Regions from separate parts of the Pseudoduganella sp. OTU4001 genome, predicted to be linked through region 1. Evidence: predicted binding sites of a transcription regulator. Region 1 holds the regulator's gene; the other holds the start of a gene.
The links. The regulator NrdR, encoded in region 1, represses ribonucleotide reductase genes. The targets are predictions, from matches to a motif close to CACNANATNTNGTG.

Region 1 (10,307 bases):
TCGTATGGCGTCATGTCGACGCCAGAACTTGGGCGTGTACGTGCTCTTTGCCAGGAGCCGCCAGAATATACGCCTGATCGCGTTATCGAAATTCGGACCAGCAAAGCCAGAATGAGCCAGGCAGTCTTTGCCACGTTTCTTAACGTGAGCGTTTCAACCGTGCAGAAATGGGAATCACCGACCGCTGGAAAACGTCCCAGCGGTGCGGCGGCAAAGCTGCTTCAGTTAGTTGAAATCAAAGGCATTGAAGCGCTGATTATTTGAGCGACAGCATGCGCTCCACGTAGCGGGCGATCAGGTCGATTTCGAGGTTGACCTTGGAGCCGGCTTTCAGGTGTTTGAGCGTGGTGACCTGGATGGTATGCGGGATCAGGTTGATCGAGAAGGCGCAGCCAGTGGCGCTGTCTTCGACGCGGTTGACGGTCAGAGACACGCCGTTCACCACAACGGAGCCTTTGTAGGCCAGGTACTTGGCCAGGTCGCGCGGAGCTTCGATCACCAGTTCGTGCGATTCGCCAACCGGCTCGAACTTGCGCACCACGCCGAGGCCATCGACGTGGCCGGAAACCAGGTGGCCGCCCAGGCGCTCGGCCAGGGTCAGGGCTTTTTCCAGGTTCACTTCGGTGGTGGTGTCGAGGCCGACGGTCTTGTTCAGGCTTTCGCGCGAAACATCGACGGTGAAGCCGGTGGCGGTCTTCTCGACCACGGTCATGCACGCGCCGTTCAGGGCGATCGAGTCGCCCAGGCCGACGTCGGCCATTGGCAGGCCGCCTGCATCAACGTCCAGGCGCACGCCTGCATCGGCGCCGCCTGCCAGCGGGGTGACGGATTTGATTTTGCCGACTGCGGCTACGATTCCAGTAAACATAGTGTTCTTCAGTGAGGGTTGAATCGGGCAAGGATACGCAAATCGGCGCCGACTTGCTTAACCTCGTGGAATTTCAGGTTGTGCTTTCCGCTCAGCTCCGTGAGGGCGGGCAGCGCGAACATGCCTTGGGCGTCGCCCAGCAGCGTGGGCGCCAGGTAGACCAGCAGCTCGTTGACGCAGCCTTCGCGGATCATGGAGCCATTCAGCTTGCCGCCGGCTTCGACGTGCAGTTCGTTGATCTGGCGGCGGCCCAGCTCGCGCATCAGTTCGGGCAGATCGACCTTGCCGTGGGCGTTGGGCAGCACGATGATTTCGGCGCCTTTGTCGCGCAGGGCTGCTTCCTTTTCGGGATGGTGGGCGGCAGCGATGATCCAGGTGCCGCCGCCTTCCAGCACGCGTGCCTGCGGACTGATGTCGAGTTTGCTGTCGACCACGATGCGGCGTGGCTGGCGCGGGGTTTCGACGGCGCGCACATTCAGCTGCGGATCGTCGGCCTTGACGGTGCCGATGCCGCTCAGGATGGCGCAGGCGCGGGCGCGCCAGGCGTGGCCGTCGGCGCGCGCTTCGGGGCCGGTGATCCATTGGCTTTGGCCGTTATGCAGGGCGGTCATGCCATCCAGGCTGGCGGCGGTCTTCATGCGTACCCATGGCAGGCCGTGGCGCATGCGGTGGAAGAAGCCGATGTTCATTTCGTAGGCCTGCTCGGCCAGCAAGCCGCTGCTGACCTGGATGCCGGCGGCGGCCAGGCGTGCCATGCCGTTGCCGGCGACCAGGGGGTTGGGGTCTTCCATCGCGGCGACCACGCGGCCCAGGCCTTCGCGCACCAGGGCGTCGGCGCAGGGCGGCGTGCGGCCGTGGTGGCTGCAGGGTTCCAGCGTGACGTAGGCGGTGGCGCCGCGCACGTCGTGGCCGCGTCGCTTGGCGTCCTTGATGGCCTGGATTTCGGCGTGGTCCTGGCCGGCGGCTTGCGTGACGCCTTCGCCGACCACTACGCCGTCGCGCACGATCACGCAGCCAATGCGTGGGTTGGGCGAGGTGGTGTAAAGGCCTTTTTCTGCCCATTGCAGGGCGAGCTGCATGCCTTCGAGGTCGCTGTTGATGTTCATATGCTTGCGCAGGTGGCCGGTTCCAGGGCGGGGTCGCACAGCCGCGCCCTGCCCTGCATATTGATCTTGATATTGCGCTGCGCGCCGGCCAGTTCAAGGGTGATGGTGCCAAAGTTGGCGGCATTCGGGTGGGCGGCGCGGCAGCTGCGTCCTGCTGCATTATATGCGACGTAAAAAGGGGCGGTGGCGTCGGTGAATCTTGCCCGGATGCGCAGGCGCTCCGGGGGCGGCTTGTGGCGGTGCAGGATTGGCTCGCCGGCGTCGGGGCTGCGGTTGGTGTTGGTGTCTTGCAGGATTAGCCAGCCTTGCTGCCAGTCGCCGTTTTCGCTCAGCAGCGTGACCACGCGGCGGCGGGCGATGGCCTGGGCACGGGTTTCATTGATTGCCGCCAGCAGGTCGGCGGAGGCGGCGCGCAACTGGCGGCCGGCGAGCATATTGCTTAGGTCGGGCATCGCGCTGGCGAACAGGATGGAGAGGATGGCCAGGACGATCAGGAGCTCCAACAAGGTGAAGCCCGGCAGGCCAGGCGCCTGCGAGGTCGCCAGGCGGGGCCGCAGCGCGGAGGCGCGGCGGGCGGCGGCGGGCTTTAGCGCCAGCAGCCGGGGCCGGGGCCGCTGGCGAGGTGCAGGCCGGTGCTGGTGAGGATCAGGCGTTGGCATCGGATGTCCTTGAAGTTGCTGTCTACGTTGGCGGTGCCGGGGGTGGCGATGAGCTGGATGCAGTCGCGGATTTCCTGGCCGTCGCAGGCTTTGCCTTCGACCTCGTAGGCGCTGCTGCGGGCGGCGCGGCCGGACCACCAGCGGAACTGGCTCTCTGCCTCGCCTTGCCCGGTGGCGGAAAAAGCGATGTAGGTATTGAAGCGGGTGAAGTGGCGCTCTTGCTGCTGCATCAGCTCCTGCAGCGTGGCTTGCGCTTCGCTGCGGCGCATGCGGATGACGGCTTCGTTCCATACCGGCATCGCGGCAGAGGCGAGTACCGCGACGATCGCGATGGCGACCAGGATGCCGATCAGGCCTTCGCCATTGGCGTGCCTGGCGTTCATTGGCCGCCCTCCCCGCTGGCGGCGTCGTGCAGCGCTTGCCAGTCCATGATTTCGCGCCAGCTGTAGCGGTGGACCGGGACTGGGGGCTTGAAAGTGGCCTGCAGCACGGCCTCTGCACCGGGCCTGCTGCCCAAGCCGATCACGGTGACGCGGTAGTAATGCTCAGGTGGCGTTCCGGCGGGCGCGCCCGGTGGGATGTAGGCGATGCGTTCGACCAGGTAGCGTGGGCGGCGGAATGGCAGGACGCCTTGTCCGGTCTCCATGGCGGCGCCGGTCAGGGCGCCATATTCGGTACCGCCATTGCCGGCCAGGTCGACGGTTTGCCAGGCTGGCGTCGCCTCGCTGGCGGGCGTGCCGGGGTCGCGAGCTGGCACTTCGAGCGGCACGCCGAGGCCGGCGTTGATGTCGCGTTCTGCGTCTGTCATAGCATCCTCCGCTGCCTGGAAGGCGATCAGGCGGTCTCGTTCGGAACGGGCGGACTTCTCGCCCAGCATGGCCATTTGTGCTGCGGATGCGCCCAGTGCCAATGCGGCCAGCAGCAGCAACAGCGTGACGGGGAGCGTGATGCCGCGCTGCTTGCGTTTCATGACGGCGCCCTATTGGTTGCGCAGCGCTACGGATGCGGTGAACAGGCGGCGCGTGCGGTGGCGCATCGCGGGCGGAAGGCCCGCTTCGTCAATGCGGGCTTCAGGGTCGGCGCCTGGCAGCAGTTCGTAGCGGCTTAACTGGCTGCCGGGACGCGAGCCTCGTTCGCCGTGCAACAGCAATGCGATCCGCACGCTGGTAACGCGCTGCCAGCCGTCGGGGCCTATTGCGTTGATGGCGCTGGCAGTAAGGTGGCGGTTGGGGATGCCGTCGCGTGGGGTGTCGGTGTCAATTGCGTACAGGACGTGGAAGGCATCCACGCCGCGTATCACCGCGTCGGCGCCCCAGCCGTGCTCGCCTTTGTATTTGCAGCGCAGTTCGGCGACACCGTCGCTGGCGCGGGCGACGTAGAAAATGCTCCAGGCCCATTCGCCGGCCTCGGACGGGAAGCCGGCGCAGTTGAGCATTGCGCTGCCGCCGCCCGCGCCAGGATTGGCTGCGGGCGCGTAGCGGATGGCGAGTACGTCGCTGCCATTGATGGCGGGAAGCGGAGCACCCATGCCGTCCGACTGGCTCGCAACGCTGGCGGCGTCACGGCCCTCCACTGCCAGCGCGGCGGGCGCGGATGGCGGGGTGGCGTCGGGTTCGCCGGGGTAGCCGGCCTGGCGCAGCGCTTGGCCAATCACGGCCAGGACGAAGCGGCCGTTGTCGTCAATGCGGGTGTTGGCGCCGTTGAACATGAAGTCGCCGGTTGATGCGTGCAGCAGCGTGGCTGCCACCACGGCGACCAGGAGGCTGAGCATCATGGCGACCAGGACTTCGGCCAGGGCCAGGCCGCGTTGGTGTATGGTCATTGGCCGCCTCCAAGGGTGGGCCCGGCGGACGGCGGTGCGGGCACGGCGGGCAAGGCGACCGGCAGTACGAGCTGTGGCGCGGTGTTCGTGGCGGAGTACGCCGGCTGGCGGCTGCGCCAGCCGACCTTGATGACGATGGTGGCGTCCGGGCTGCCGGAGCACGCCCATTGCAGCGCGCCACCTGATGCGGCGGCGTCCCTGCAAACTGAGGCGCGGGCGCCTGGCAAGCTCGCCGACAGGTGCTGGCGGAACTCATCCAGCTCGCGCGCGGCAAGCGTGCTGGTGTCGCATGGTGTATCGGTGCAGGTGCCTGGCGCCGCCGGCGCGGGCGGCGCCTCGGAATCAAATCCCAGGTAGGAAGAGGACTGCGCCGCGTTGGCGCGGATGCGGTCGGCGAGCGAGGCGGCGGCTTGCAGGGCTTCGTTCTGCAAGGCCGTTTCCTGCCGTGTGCGCATGGCATAGGCCTGCATCGCCAGCGCGCCGACCAGCCCAACAGCCAGCAGCAGCACGGCAACCAGCACTTCCACCATGGTAAATCCCGCAGTTGGACGACGCATGGCGCAGCCCTCCCCTGCTGATCAAGTTAGCCAGCAGCGGTCAGGCGGGTTTGAGAAATATCAAGCCTTGGGAGAGAGCTCTTGACCGTCGCCAACTTCTTCGATCGCGTCCTGGAACTCAGCCAGGTCTTCGAAGTTCTTGTAGACGGAAGCAAAGCGGATATACGCCACCTTGTCGAGGCGCTTGAGTTCAGCCATGACGAGCTCGCCAACGTAGACGGAGTCGACTTCACGCTGGCCGCTGGTCAACAGCTTTTCTTCGATGGAGGCGATGGCCTTGTCGACTGACTCAGCCGCAACGGGGCGCTTGCGCAGGGCCAGCATCAGGCTGGCGCGCAGCTTCTCAGCCGCGAACTCGGTGCGGCTGCCATTTTTCTTGACCACATACGGCATGGTCAGTTCAATGCGTTCCCAGGTGGTGAAACGCTTATCGCAATTGACGCAGCGCCGGCGCCGCTTGATGGCGTCCCCCTCCTCCGACACGCGCGTGTCGAGGACCTGGATATCATCGTGCTGGCAAAACGGGCATTTCATGGAGGTGCGTCTCTTATTATGTAATGAAAAAGCGCCGGACCTTTCGGCCCGGCGCCTTGATAGTACCAACCGCGTGCTTAGGCGTAAACAGGGAATTTATCAGCCAGCACTTTCACAGCGGCTTTCACGCGCTCGATGGTTGCTGCGTCGTGCGGGTTATCCAGCACGTCGGCGATCAGGTTGCCCACTTGTTCCGCTTCGGCTTCCTTGAAACCGCGGGTGGTGAAGGCTGGCGAGCCCAGACGGATGCCGGAAGTCACGAATGGCTTCTGCGGGTCGTTCGGGATGCCGTTCTTGTTGCAGGTCATGTGCGCCTGGCCCAGGATCGCTTCCGCTTCCTTACCGGTCAGGTTCTTGGCGCGCAGGTCGACCAGGAACACGTGCGACTCGGTGCCGCCGGACACGATGCGCAGGCCGCGCTTGATCAGGGTCTTGGCCAGCACGTCGGCGTTCTTCACCACTTGCTGCTGGTAGGCCTTGAATTCTGGGGACAGCGCTTCCTTGAACGCCACTGCCTTGCCGGCGATCACGTGCATCAGCGGGCCGCCCTGGATGCCTGGGAAGATCGCGGAGTTGATGATCTTTTCGTGTTCGGCCTTCATCAGGATGATGCCGCCGCGTGGGCCGCGCAGGGACTTGTGGGTGGTGGAGGTCACGAAGTCGGCGTGCGGCACTGGATTCGGGTACAGGCCAGCGGCGATCAGGCCGGCGTAGTGGGCCATGTCGACCATGAAGTAGGCGCCGACGGACTTGGCTACCTTGGCGAAGCGCTCGAAGTCGATCTTCTTGGAGAAGGCCGATGCGCCGGCGATGATCAGCTTTGGCTTGTGTTCCTTGGCCAGCGCTTCCATGGCGTCGTAGTCGATATCTTCTTCCGCGGTCAGGCCGTAGGAAACGACGTTGAACCATTTGCCGGACATGTTCAGCGCCATGCCGTGGGTCAGGTGGCCGCCTTCGGCCAGCGACATGCCCATGATGGTGTCGCCTGGTTTCAGCACGGCGAAGAACACGCCCTGGTTAGCCTGGGAGCCGGAGTTAGGCTGCACGTTGGCGGCTTCGGCGCCGAACAGCTGCTTGACGCGGTCGATGGCCAATTGCTCAACGACGTCGACGTTCTCGCAGCCGCCGTAGTAACGCTTGCCTGGGTAGCCTTCGGCGTACTTGTTGGTCAGCTGGGAGCCCTGGGCTTCCATTACCGCTGGCGAGGTGTAGTTCTCGGAGGCGATCAGCTCGATGTGGTCGTGCTGGCGCTTGTTCTCGTTCTGGATGGCGGCAAACAGCTCCGCGTCAACGTTGGCGAGGGTGTGATCTTTTGCGAACATGAAATTACTCCAGTTTTTTAAGGCAGATTGGATCGAATCGGGAGCCAAAAGTGACAGGACAGCCGAGTCGTGCTCTTCCATCGAGGCTGCCCAGGCGAACGGCTGTTTGAAATCTCACGTTCCCCGGTGGTTGCCCACCTCTCACCAGCGGCGCTATGCAGCCAGCTGGTTTTTCGCCAGTTACGTGAGACAGTAATGGAGCCAAGATTGTAATTTAACTGGCAAATATCGGCAATCGTTTGGCTGGTTTCGACTTATTTCGCCTTTGATTCGGCCTAGAACCGGTAAACCGGTGTCTGACCCTGTGGGTAAGACACCGGTTTACCGGTTTTGATAGAATCAAGCCTTCAATATTGGGAGTTCGACCATGATCGTGTTAGTTACCGGCGCCACCGCCGGTTTTGGCGCCGCGATGGCGCGGGTTTTCGTGCAAAACGGCCATAAGGTGATCGCCGCCGGCCGCCGTGCCGAGCGCCTGGAAGGCCTGGCCGCCGAACTCGGCCCCAACCTGCTCCCGGTCAAACTGGACGTCACCGACAAAGCCGCCATCCAGTCTGCCCTGGCCTCCCTGCCGGCCGAATGGAAAGAAATCGACGTCCTGATCAACAACGCCGGCCTCGCGCTGGGCGTCAAAGGCGCCCACGAAGCCCCGCTGGAAGACTGGGAAACCATGATTTCCACCAACTGCACCGGCCTGGTCACCATGACCCACGCCCTGCTGCCCGGCATGGTCGAACGCGGCCGCGGCACCATCATCAACCTGGGCTCGGTGGCCGGCCACTACCCCTACCCGGGCGGTAATGTATACGGAGCCACCAAAGCCTTCGTCGAACAGTTCACGCTGAACCTGCGTGCCGACCTGATCGGCACCGGCGTGCGCGCCACCAATATCGCGCCCGGCCTGTGCGGCGGTACCGAATTCTCCAACGTGCGCCTGAAGGACGACACGGCGGCAGCCAAGGTCTACGAAGGCACCACCCCGCTTACGGCCGACGACATCGCGAACACGGCTTTCTGGATTGCAACATTGCCGCCACATATCAACGTAAATTTGATCGAATTGATGCCAACTTGCCAAGGATTCTCCCCTTTCGCCATCAAACGCAGCTAAAATGCCGGGCGCATATAAGGGAAAACCGTAAGCAATTGTTACGAGATTGTGCAAATCAACGGAATCGCCTAATTATTTGGCGTAAAATGTTGCCCATTCTCATTTAGTAGCCGATTTATCTATGTCGTCTGAATTCACCTGGGATGTCCGCGTTTATTACGAAGACACGGACGCCGGCGGGATTGTCTATTACGCGAACTATTTAAAGTTCTTCGAGCGCGCACGCACGGAATGGTTGCGCTCCCTTGGCGTGAACCAGGACATCCTGCTGCGTGAGCACGACGCCATGTTTGTGGTCAAAAATGTCAGCGCGGACTACCACGCGCCGGCACGTTTGGACGATGTAATAAAATTGACGCTTCGTATCGAAAAGCTGGGACGCGCATCGATCCAGTTCGTCCAGGAAGCGTGGTGCGGCGAGCGCCTGCTGAATACCGCCCACGTCAAGGTTGGCTGCGTTGATTCGGCCCTGCGCCCGCGCGCTGTTCCGGATGCCGTAGCGGCCCGCATGCGCGCATAATAATTAGATTGAGAAATAATGAACGTCACTCAAGACCTCTCCTTCATCTCCCTCATCACCAACGCTCATCTGATCGTTCAGTTGATCATGGCGCTGCTGCTGGCCATCTCCGTGATGAGCTGGAGCTATATCTTCAAGAAGCTGTTCGACGTGCGCGGCGCGCGCAAGCAAACCATTGAATTCGAAAAGACCTTCTGGGCCGGCGGCAACCTGCACGCCCTGCACCAGAGCGCCGGCAGCAACCGCGCCAACAGCGGCGCGCTGGCGCGCATCTTCGAAGCCGGCATGGGCGAGTTCATCAAGGGCAAGCAAGCCGCTGCCGCCAGCCGCGACATGGACCTGGGCGCAGTACTGGACGGCGCCCGCCGCGCCATGCGCGCCGCCTTCCAGCGCGAAATGGATGCACTGGAAGCCCACCTGGCCTTCCTGGCCTCGGTCGGTTCGGTGTCGCCGTACATCGGCCTGCTCGGTACCGTGTGGGGCATCATGAACGCCTTCCGTGGCCTGGCCAATGTGCAGCAAGCCACCCTGAGCGCCGTGGCGCCAGGTATTGCGGAAGCGCTGATCGCTACCGCTATCGGCCTGTTCGCCGCGATCCCGGCCGTGGTGGCGTACAACCGCTTCTCGCACGATATTGACCGCCTGGCGATCCGCTTCGAGAGCTTCGTTGAAGAATTCTCGAACATCCTGCAGCGCCAGTCCCGTTAAAAGGCGAAACTGAAGATGGCCTCTTCCCTCTCCAGCAGCATGCGCGGCGGCCGCGGCCGCAAGCTCAAGTCCGAGATCAACGTCGTGCCTTACATCGACGTGATGCTCTGCCTGCTGATCATCTTCATGGTGATGCCGACCTCGAACAACCCGCAGTCGATCGACCTGCCGCACGCTGAAAAAGCGGTGCGCCCACCGGACGCCTATATCCAGGTGCAGCTGAAAGCCAATGGCTCGCTGTCGATCGGCGTGGCCGGCAAGGCCGCCGAAGCGCCGGAAACCGAGCCGAACCGCGATGCCCTGGTGCGCAAGCTGCGCGCCATGCATGAACAATATCCCGAGTATCCGGTGCTGATCGCCGGCGACAAGGAAAGCAAGTACGACGACGTGATCCAGCTGATTTCCGAAGCCAAGAAAATGGGGATTAACCGCGTTGGTCTGGCAACGAAGTAAGGCATGGCAATGACGATGGCGAATGCAGGCGGACCGTACCGCGTGCCCAAGCGGCACGGCGGTACGCGCGCGTTTGTACTCGCCCTGGCCATGCACTGCCTGCTGTTTGCGTTCCTGTGGGTGGGCATCCGCTGGAACAATGATCCGACCGGCGTCGATGCCGAGATCTGGGACATGACCACGCAGATGGCCGCGCCGCAAGCCGAGCCGCAACCGGAGCCCGAACCGGAACCGGAGCCGCCTGCCAAGCCGCCGGAGCCGGAAGCGCCGCCGCCGGAAGTGGTGAAGCCGCCGCAGCCTGATCCGGAGATCGCGCTGCGCAAGCAGAAAGAGAAGGAAAAGAAGGAACTGGAAGAGAAGAAGCTGGCCGAGCTGAAGAAGAAAAAAGAAGAAGAGAAGAAACTGGCCGAGCTGGAGAAAAAAGAGAAGGCTGAAAAAGAAAAAGCCAAGAAACTGGCGGAACTGAAAGAGAAGGAAAAGCTGGCCAAAGTCCGTGAAGCGGAAATGAAACGCATCATGGGTACGGCCGCAGCCGGCTCCACCGGCACGGCAGCCAGGTCCACCGCACCGCGTCTGGACGATGGCTATAAAGCTGCGATCGTGACGAAGATTCGAAGCTTCCTGAACTATCCAGGGCAGGAAGATGT
Region 2 (10,307 bases), on a different contig from region 1:
CGCGCCTGCGGGAGCGCGCCGGGCATTAAGGCCTAGTGCGGCAGTACCAGCTTCAGTACCTGTCCGCTGTCCAGCACGCCCAGCGTGTAAGGACCAATTTGTGTGACAGCACTTGGCGCCTTCAGTTTGTCCGCCACCACGGTTTCCTTGCCATCCGGCGCAATGCGCACGATGGTGCTGCCGCGTGGCTGATAAATATAGCCATCGGACGCGGCACCCAGGCCGGCGGGTAGGGCGCTGATGGTGCTGACCACGCCGGCGGGCGTGATTTTGCGCAGGCTAGCCTGGTTGCCGTAGTAGGTCTTGTCGCTGACGTAGATATTTTCCTCCGCATCCATGCCGATAATCGCCGGGCCGACAAAGCGCGCGGCAGTGCCGGTGCCGTCGGCTGGCGGTGCGTAATTGTTCACGCCGTCCGGGCGTACCCCGGCAAACACGCTGATCACGCCGGCCGGTGTCACCTTGACGATAGCGCCGCCCAGTACCTCGATGCGGCCCTGCGGCGAGCGGGCTTCGGACAGGTACAGGTTGCCGGCGCGGTCGGCCACCATGCCGCTGCGGATATCGAATGATTTGTCGCCCATTAGCGTGGAGACCGTGCCGTCAGGCGCGATCTTGCGGATCACCATGCCGCCTGGCCCAAAGCCCAATGCCGATGGAGTCATCACGCCCGGCGTGTCGGTGACATAGATATTCCCAACCGGGTCGGCCGCGATATGGGCTGGCTGGTCGAAGCGCGCCATGCCTGGGGCGCCATCCAGCGGCATATGGGTCTCGCTGGATGCGCCGGCCAGCGGCAGCGGTTTGCCGCCTGAGAGCTGGCGCAACTCGCTAGCTAGCACCAGCGCCACGCGGCCATCGCTGCTGGCGCCGATGAAGCGGACGCCGGCCTGTCCCTGCAGCAGGGTGCTGAGCGTATTGTCGGCGCCCAGCTTGAAGATGCCGTCGTTGTTGTAGATGATGGCGCTGCCGTCGGCGCTGCCTGCCAGGCTGTGGATGCTGTTGCCATTCAGGCCCGGCGTAGCGATCGTCGTCACCTTGGCGCCGGCGGTCACGCGGCGCAGCACACCATTATCATTCACCACCAGGTTGCCGGCGCGGTCGCTGGCCGTGTCCCAGATCAGGTTGAATTGTGCGGCCGTGCCCGTGCCGTCGACGCGCGGCGTGTTATAGGTGCTGCCGTCGGTCAGGGTGCCGGCAAAGGGACTGATAACGCCTTCCGGGGTGATGCGCCGGATGGCCGACCCGCTGATCAGGTAGACCGCGCCGTCGGTGGCGGGCTGGATTTCGGCAACCTCGCTGAATTTGAGATTCTCCAGCACCGTCATGCCCTGACCGGCCAGGTTGACGCGGCGCAGGCGCCGGTTGCTGCCCAAGCGCTCTTCCAGCAGCCAGACAGCGCCATCGCTGGCGACCGCCACCTTGGGCAGGTAGGAGTTGATATTCTCCGGCAGCGTTTCGCCCACGTACAGCGTGCTCACCACGCCCGTCGTACTAACCTTGCGCAGGGCGATCTGCGCATCCGAGCGGTCCAGCACCACATAGCCGCCATTGCCGTCGGCGGCGATGGCTTGCAGGGAAGAGAAGGACGCGGCGGCGCCGCTGCCATCCACCATGCCGGGCGCCTGCCACAGCGCGCCTGCCACCGCACGCAGCCCGGGCGCGCCCGGGTCTGGATAGACGGTAAAAGTAAAGTTTTTGCTGATGTTGTCGGCTGTGAGGGTGACCGCCACCTGGGTGATGGTCGCCAGGCTGGCAGGCGGCAGGTAATTCACCTGCTTGCCGGTGCTGGCGGAAAGGGCGCCAGGCATGCCAGGCGCCAGTTGCCAGTTGATGCTGGCGCTGCCAGGCGAGTTGGCCGTCAACGCGAGCGGAGCACCGCCGGCCATGGCCAGGAACGCCGGCGCATTCAGCGTGATGGTGGAAACCGGCGTCACCGTCAAGACGATGGACTTGCTGACGCCGTCGGCCGTGGCGGTGATGGTGACCTGGGTGTTGGCCTGCAGGGTCGCCGGCGGGATATAGGTGACCGCGCCGCCGGTCGTGGCGGACAGTGCGCCCGGCGCACCAGCCGATAACTGCCAGCTCACGGCTGCGCCGTTGGTAGCGGTGGCGGTCAGGGCCACTGGCGCCGCGCCGGCCTGGACCTGGGTGCTGGCGGCGCTCAGCATGAGGTCGACAGTCTGGACCGGTGGAATGGTGGTGGACGGGGGCGTGGCAGGCGGGTTGGTGGTGGACGGGGCGGAGCCGCCGCCGCCGCCGCAAGCGCTAAGGGCCAGCAGCAGCGAGGTTGCCAAAATAGTACGTTTCATGCGGGGTTCTCTTATTTATTTGTAAAAGATGTGGAAATTGTACGACTGCATGGCACCGGAAAGGCTCACGCTTTGTCACCCACCCCGGCGCCGGGGCGGTAGGCGGCGGGAATTCGGTTAAACTTACTGAATGCAAATTTACTTCCTGATCGCAGCAACGCTGCTTTACCTGGTTTGTGCAGTTCTCCCCTCCCGCAAGGCCGCGCCGATAGCCGCACTGACGGCCGGCGCCTGGCTGCTGCACGGCGTCGCGCTGTGGATCGACGTGATGGTCCCAGGCTCGCTGCGCATCGGTTTCGCCACCATGCTGTCCTCCGCGCTGTGGATTTCGGTCGGCGCCTACTGGCTGGAGAACCAGAATTTCCCGCTCGATGGCCTGCGCCGCATCGTAATGCCGGTGGCCGCGCTGGCCGTGGCGCTGCAAGCCGGCTTCCCCGGCGCGCTGATCCCGACTGCCGGCCGCTCGCCGATGCTGGGCTGGCATATCGCCGTCGCCACCCTGGCCTACAGCACGCTGACCATCGCCGCCTTCCACGCCGTGCTGATGGCGCTGCAGGAGTCGCGCCTGCACACCCGCAGCGACCGCGCCGGCATCTTCGCCACCGCGCTCGACCAGCTGCCGGCGCTGCTGACCATGGAAAAGCTGCTGTTCCGCCTGATCGGCTTCGGCTTCGTGCTGCTGAGCCTGACCGTCCTGTCGGGCATTGTGTTTACCGAAGAATTGTTTGGGCGCGCGCTGAAGTGGGACCACAAATCCGTCTTCACCCTGCTGTCCTGGGTCCTGTTTGCCGCCTTGCTGGCGGGCCGCCACTTCCGCGGCTGGCGCGGCAAGACGGCCCTCAGCTTCACGCTGGCGGGCTTTGCGACCCTGCTGCTGGCCTATGTCGGCAGCCGTTTTGTAATGGAAGTGGTTTTACACCGAGGTTTGGCATGACACGTCTTTTGTTCTGGATTGCGCTGGTGATCCTGGTCGTCGCTGCGATCCGCAGCAAGCTGCGCAAGATGAGCGGCCCGCCGCCAGGCGCCCAAGGCCAGCAGCCCGCGCAACGCCAGCAGCCGCAGCGCCCCGCCGAGCAGCCGACGGAAAAGATGCTGCAATGCGCGCACTGCGGCGTGCACTTCCCGGCCTCCGAGAACGTGCCCGCCAACGGCCGCGATTACTGCAGCGCGGCGCACGCCCCGCACTAAGGCCGCCGCAGCGTGTTCGCCCGCCTCCATTCCCTGTCGGCCGCCTCGCGCGATACCTTCTGGCGTTCGCTGCAGGCGCTGGGCGCCACCCGCATCGTCATTGCCATCGTCCTGCTGCTGTACTTCAGCTCCGGGCATGTGGAAGCGCGCGAATCGACGGCGCAGATTTGCGGCAGCTACCTGCTGGTCGCGGCCGGCTTGCAGGCCCTGGCCAGCCGCTGGCGCAGCCACTTCATGCTGCAGATGATGTCGCAGGTGGCCTGCGACCTGACCTTCATCTCCCTGTTATATATGGCGACCGGCGGCATGCGCTCCGGCTTCGGCATCCTGTACCTGTTCCCGCTGGCCGGCTGCGCCATCCTGGCGCCGCTGCTGCTGGCGCTGTTCAGCGCTTCGCTGGCCACCCTGTTCATGCTGGCCCACAGCACCTGGCTGGCCTACACCTCGGCCACCGACGATTCGCAGATGATGCAGACCGGCCTGTACGGCATCGCCTGGTTTGCCGCCGTGCTGGTGGTGAACCGCATGGCGGCGCGCCTGATCGGGCAGGAGGAACTGGCCGCCCAGCGCGGCATCGAGATCGGCGTGCAGCAGGCCGTCAACCGCCTGGTCATGTCGCATTCGGCTGACGGCATCCTGGTGGTCGGCCCGGACGGCGCTATATATATGAGCAACCCGGCGGCGCAGCAGATGCTGGGCGGCCCGGCGCTGGCGCTGGACGGCGCCGTGCTGCAGCCGGTCGCCGTGGCCTACGAGGCCTGGCGCGCCGACCCGGCCCAGGCGACCGCCTTCATCACCATCAAACCGTATGCCGACCCGGCGCTGCAGGAAATGACCGCGGCCTGGAGCGCGCGGCGCGACGTGGCCCTGCACCTGAAACTGCGCTTTGCCCCCGCCGACACCGCCGGCCTGGACGTCGAGCGCAACGTGATCTTCCTGGAAGACGTGACCAGCATCGAAGAAAAGGCGCAGCAGCTGAAACTGGCCTCCATGGGCCGCCTGACCGCCAGCATCGCGCACGAGGTGCGCAACCCGCTGTCGGCCATCGGCCACGCCAATTCCTTGCTGGAAGAGGACCTGCAGACGCCGGTGCACAAGCGCCTGCTGAAAATCATCAGCGACAACGTGGCGCGCGTGAACCGCATGGTGGAAGACATCCTGCAGCTGTCGCGCAAGGCGCAAAGCCACCACGAGCCGATGGAGCTGGAAGGCTTCCTCAACGAACTGAAGGCCGAATTCGACGAAACCCATAAGCTCGACAGCCGCATCGTCTGCCTGGGCGGCATGCAGCAGGTCACCGTGCGTTTCGACCCGCTGCACCTGCGCGAAGTGTTGATCAACCTGCTCAATAACGCGGTGCGCTACGCCAGCGGCACCCCGGCCAGCATCAAGGTGTTCATCGTGCTGCTGCCGGGCCGCCCGCTCGAGCTGCACGTGCAGGACGACGGCCCCGGCATTTCGCCGCAGGTGCGGGCCCACCTGTTCGAGCCGTTCTACACCACCTCGAGCAAGGGCACGGGCCTGGGCCTGTATCTGGCGCGCGAATTGTGCTTGAATAACGATGCCATGCTCGATTACGAACACCGTTTCGACGCCGGCATGACAGACGGCGGCGCCCGCAAGTCGAGCGGCCGCTTTGTGATTACCTTTGCGAGAACCGCATGACTGCTCCACGTGTCCTGGTCGTCGACGACGAAGCCGACCTGCGCGAACTGCTCGAAATTACCCTGCTGAAGATGGGGCTGGACGTGGACAGCACCGAAACGCTTCGGCACGCGCGCCAGCTGTTCGCCGAAAAAGACTACCAGCTGGTGCTGACCGATATGCGCCTGCCCGATGGCCTCGGGCTGGAACTGGTGCGCGACGTCAGTGCCAGCGGCAAGAACACCCCGATCGCGGTGGTGACCGCCTTCGGTAGCGCCGAAAACGCCGTGGTGGCGCTGAAGGCGGGCGCCTTCGATTACGTCAGCAAGCCGGTGCAGCTGGACCAGCTGCGCGTGCTGGTGCAGTCGGCGCTCAAGCTGAACGAGCAGGCCCCGGCCGCCGTACCGGCCGCCGGCAGCCAGCAACCCAGCCGCCTGCGCGGCAGCTCGGCCGCCATCCAGTCGCTGCGCGCCCAGATCGCGCGCCTGGCCCGCTCCATGGCGCCGATCGCCATCAACGGCGAATCCGGTAGCGGCAAGGAACTGGCGGCGCGTGAAATCCACGCCCAGAGCTCGCGCGCCGACAAGCCCTTCATCGCCGTCAACTGCGGCGCGATTCCCGAAGCGCTGATGGAGGCCGAGTTCTTCGGCTACCGCAAGGGCGCCTTCACCGGCGCCGCCGACGAACGCGATGGCTTCTTCCAGGCCGCCAACGGCGGCACCCTGATGCTGGACGAGGTGGCCGACCTGCCGCTGGCCATGCAGGTCAAGCTGCTGCGCGCCATCCAGGAACGCCGCGTGCGCAAGATCGGCGCCACCGCCGAAGAACCGGTGGACGTGCGCCTGATCAGCGCCACCCACAAGAACCTGGAAAAACTGGTGGAAGAAGGCCAGTTCCGCCAGGACTTGTTCTACCGCCTGAATGTGATCGAACTGCGCCTGGCCCCGCTGCGCGAGCGCCTGGATGACCTGGATGAACTGATCGACGCCATCCTGGCGCGCCTCGGCACTTTCGAGCACAAGGCCGTGCTGGGCCCCGGCGTGCTGGAAGTCCTGAAAGGCTACAGCTTCCCCGGCAACGTGCGCGAGCTGGAAAACATCCTGGAACGCGCGCTGGCGTTTTCCAACGATGGCGTGATTTCTGCGGAAGACCTGGCACTGAAAGGCGGCTCGCTGCCGCCGCCCGTCCCGGCGCCTGCGCCAGCCCCCGCCGCAGCCCCAGCGCCGGTGCCAGCCCCGGCGCCCGGCGGGGCAGGGGAGGCCGCCGTCGCCGACGCGGCCGCCTCCGGCGAACCGACCATGCCGCCGCTGCCGGTGCTGGACATCTTGCCCAGCAACCTGCCGGCCTATCTGGAAGCGGTCGAGCGCGAAATCATCAGCCGCGCGCTGGCGCAGACCAATTTCAACCGCACCCAGGCTGCCCAGCTGCTGGGCATCAGTTTCCGCCAGCTGCGCTACCAGATGCAAAAGCTCAACATACAGGACCCGGACTGATCGTCTATAATCCCGCTCCGCCGCGAAAAAGCCCTTCATTGTTGTAGCGTTTTTGCCAATGCACAACCTCATGCTGCGTCGCAACATTGCATAATAAAAAAGCAGTGTTAGTACTCGCTCACCGCCGATCGCTTGTGTTGATCGGGGAATCCAAAAGTCAATAAGAATCGTGGCAAAAACGAAAAAATTTCATCTTGTGCGGATCGAATCGCGTCACTACAATTAGTGGACAGAATTCGATGGTTCACTAGATATAGTGGTCATAAACAAATACTGAATACGCGGAGCATAAATGCAATCTACTCAAGACATTTCCATCACCCAGGCGCCACAAGTGCCTGTTTCCGCTGGTGAAACCGCCGGCGGCGTCGCTGTTCCTGCCAGCCAGATGGCCGACTACCGCATCATCCGCCGCAACGGCGCCGTGGTCGCGTTCGAGCCGTCCAAGATCGCCGTGGCGATGACCAAGGCATTCCTGGCGGTGAACGGTGGTCAGGGTGCGGCCTCCGCCCGCATCCGTGAACTGGTGGAAGAACTGACCAACAACGTGGTGGCCGCCCTGATGCGCCGCCAGCCAGCCGGCGGCACCTTCCATATCGAAGACGTGCAAGACCAGGTTGAACTGGCCCTGATGCGCTCCGGCGAACACGACGTGGCACGTTCCTACGTGCTGTACCGCGCCAAGCACATGGAACAGCGCCGCCTGAAGAAAGAAGCGGCCGGCGCCACCGACGCGGCGGAACCACAGATCAACGTCACCGAGAACGGCGTGTCCCGTCCGCTGGTGATGCAGGAAGTGCGCGACCTGATCGGCGCCGCCTGCAAGGGCCTGGAAAAGCACGTCGATGCCGACGCCATCCTGGCCGAAACCGTGAAGAACCTGTACGACGGCGTGCCGGTCGAAGAACTGCACAAGTCCGCCATCCTGGCTGCCCGCGCGCTGATGGAAAAGGACCCTGCGTACTCCCAGGTCACCGCCCGCATCCTGCTGCACACCATCCGTAAGGAAGTGTTCGGCAAGGAAGTGCCGCAAGCCGGCGCCGCCGCTGCCTACATCGAGTACTTCCCACAGTACATCGCCAAAGGTATCGCAGCAGAACTGCTGAACGAAGAACTGGGCAAGTTCGACCTGGCCAAGCTGGCCAAGGCCCTGGTGGCCGACCGCGACCTGCAGTTCGGCTACATCGGCCTGCAAACCCTGTACGACCGCTACTTCCTGCACGTGCGCGATGTGCGCATTGAAATGCCGCAGGCCTTCTACATGCGTGTCGCCATGGGCCTGGCCCTGAACGAAACCGACCGCGAAGCGCGCGCCATCGAGTTCTACAACCTGCTGTCGACCTTCGACTTCATGTCGTCGACCCCGACCCTGTTCAACTCCGGCACCCAGCGTTCGCAGCTGTCCTCCTGCTACCTGACCACCGTGTCCGACGACCTGGAAGGCATCTACGACGCCATCAAGGAAAACGCACTGCTGGCCAAGTTCGCCGGCGGCCTGGGCAACGACTGGACCCCGGTGCGCGCCCTGGGCGCCCACATCAAGGGCACCAACGGCAAGTCGCAAGGCGTTGTACCGTTCCTGAAAGTGGTGAACGACACCGCCGTGGCAGTGAACCAGGGCGGCAAGCGTAAAGGCGCGGTCTGCGCCTACCTGGAAACCTGGCACATGGACATCGAGGAATTCCTCGACCTGCGCAAGAACACCGGCGACGACCGCCGCCGCACCCACGACATGAACACCGCGAACTGGATTCCGGACCTGTTCATGAAGCGCGTGATGGAAAAATCGCACTGGACCCTGTTCTCGCCATCCGAGACCCCGGACCTGCACGACCTGACCGGCAAGGCCTTCGAAGAAGCCTACGTCGGCTACGAAGCCAAAGCCGCCGCCGGCGAAATCCGCGTGTTCAAGAAGATCGAAGCGCTGGACCTGTGGCGCAAGATGCTGTCGATGCTGTTCGAAACCGGCCACCCATGGATCACCTTCAAGGATCCGTGCAACATCCGTTCGCCGCAGCAGCACGTGGGCGTGGTGCACTCCTCGAACCTGTGCACCGAGATCACCCTGAACACCAACGAAGACGAAATCGCCGTCTGCAACCTGGGTTCCGTGAACATGCCTGCCCACATGAAAGAGGGCAAGATCGACCACGTCAAGCTGCAGAAGACCATCCGCACCGCCATGCGCATGCTGGATAACGTCATCGACATCAACTACTACGCGGTTGAGAAAGCACGCAACGCCAATATGCGCCACCGTCCGGTCGGCCTGGGCGTGATGGGCTTCCAGGACTGCCTGCACATGATGCGCGTGCCTTACGCTTCGATGGAAGCGGTGCAGTTCGCCGACACCTCGATGGAAGCAGTCTGCTACTACGCCTACCTGGCGTCGACCGAACTGGCGGAAGAGCGCGGCCGCTACGAATCGTACGAAGGCTCCCTGTGGTCGCGTGGCATCCTGCCGCAAGACTCGGTGCGCCTGCTGGCCGAACAGCGCGGCGGCTACCTGGAGCAGGACCTGTCCTCCTCCATGGACTGGACCCCGGTGCGTGAACGCATCGCCAAGTTCGGCATGCGTAACTCGAACTGCGTCGCGATCGCCCCGACCGCCACCATTTCGAACATCATCGGCGTGTCGGCTTGCATCGAACCGACCTTCCAGAACCTGTACGTGAAGTCCAACCTGTCCGGCGAGTTCACCGAGATCAACGCCTACCTGGTACGCGACCTGAAGGCACGCGACCTGTGGGACGAAGTGATGATCGCCGACCTGAAATACTTCGACGGCTCCCTGAGCAAGATCGACCGCGCACCGCAAGACCTGCGCGACATCTACGCCACCGCCTTCGAAGTCTCGCCAACCTGGCTGGTGGAAGCAGCATCCCGCCGCCAGAAGTGGATCGACCAGGCCCAGTCCCTGAACATCTACATGGCAGGCGCTTCCGGCAAGAAGCTGGACGAAACCTACAAGCTGGCATGGCTGCGTGGCCTGAAGACCACCTACTACCTGCGCACCATCGCTGCTTCGCACATGGAGAAATCCACCACCCGCACCGGCGCCCTGAATGCCGTGTCGTCGAGCGTGCCGGACGCCCCAGCCGCAGTAACTGCTGAGGTAACCGAAGGCGCCGCCTGCTACCTGCGTCCTGGCGACCCAGGTTTCGAGGAATGCGAAGCCTGCCAGTAATCCAATAAAGGAGTAGGCTTGGTGTCAGACCCTACGGGTCTGACACCGGTTTACCGGTTTTAAAAAATAACGAGGAACAACAAAATGCTATCCTGGGACGAAGAAGCCGCGAGCACCCCGCGCGCCACCCCACCACTCGGCGCCACGGCCGAAGCCACCGCCGAGCAAGTCGCCCTGCGCGTCAACGCCGACGACAAGCGCGTCATCAACGGCCAGACCGACGTCAACCAGCTGGTCCCATTCAAATACAAATGGGCCTGGGACAAATACCTGGCCGGCTGCGCCAACCACTGGATGCCGCAGGAAGTGAACATGCAGCGCGACATCGAGCTGTGGAAGAACCCGAACGGCCTGTCCGAAGACGAGCGCCGCCTGGTCAAGCGTAACCTGGGCTTCTTCGTCACCGCCGACTCCCTGGCCGCCAACAACATCGTACTGGGCACCTACCGCCACATCACCGCCCCAGAGTGCCGCCAATACCTG

Region 2: the regulator NrdR is predicted to act here: its motif matches at 6,883-6,896, upstream of AAHE99_RS10635 (ribonucleoside-diphosphate reductase subunit alpha).

Annotation. Positions count from the first base shown of each region.
Region 1 is NZ_JASATG010000028.1:11,692-21,998, forward strand. Features, by position in the region: gene AAHE99_RS20615 (helix-turn-helix domain-containing protein) at 1-264, shown strand, start outside; gene AAHE99_RS20620 (riboflavin synthase) at 257-868, opposite strand; gene ribD (bifunctional diaminohydroxyphosphoribosylaminopyrimidine deaminase/5-amino-6-(5-phosphoribosylamino)uracil reductase RibD) at 877-1,974, opposite strand; gene AAHE99_RS20630 (GspH/FimT family pseudopilin) at 1,971-2,633, opposite strand; gene AAHE99_RS20635 (type IV pilin protein) at 2,561-3,016, opposite strand; gene AAHE99_RS20640 (pilus assembly PilX family protein) at 3,013-3,603, opposite strand; gene AAHE99_RS20645 (PilW family protein) at 3,613-4,455, opposite strand; gene pilV (type IV pilus modification protein PilV) at 4,452-5,012, opposite strand; gene nrdR (transcriptional regulator NrdR) at 5,073-5,546, opposite strand; gene glyA (serine hydroxymethyltransferase) at 5,624-6,868, opposite strand; ZMP/ZTP riboswitch at 6,950-7,062, opposite strand; gene AAHE99_RS20665 (SDR family oxidoreductase) at 7,236-7,979, shown strand; gene ybgC (tol-pal system-associated acyl-CoA thioesterase) at 8,101-8,499, shown strand; gene tolQ (protein TolQ) at 8,518-9,207, shown strand; gene AAHE99_RS20680 (biopolymer transporter ExbD) at 9,223-9,660, shown strand; gene AAHE99_RS20685 (energy transducer TonB) at 9,664-10,307, shown strand, end outside.
Region 2 is NZ_JASATG010000009.1:68,086-78,392, forward strand. Features, by position in the region: gene AAHE99_RS10605 (M48 family metallopeptidase) at 1-29, shown strand, start outside; gene AAHE99_RS10610 (hypothetical protein) at 33-2,312, opposite strand; gene AAHE99_RS10615 (cytochrome C assembly family protein) at 2,443-3,246, shown strand; gene AAHE99_RS10620 (PP0621 family protein) at 3,243-3,500, shown strand; gene AAHE99_RS10625 (sensor histidine kinase) at 3,513-5,165, shown strand; gene AAHE99_RS10630 (sigma-54-dependent transcriptional regulator) at 5,162-6,637, shown strand; gene AAHE99_RS10635 (ribonucleoside-diphosphate reductase subunit alpha) at 6,930-9,824, shown strand; gene AAHE99_RS10640 (ribonucleotide-diphosphate reductase subunit beta) at 9,909-10,307, shown strand, end outside.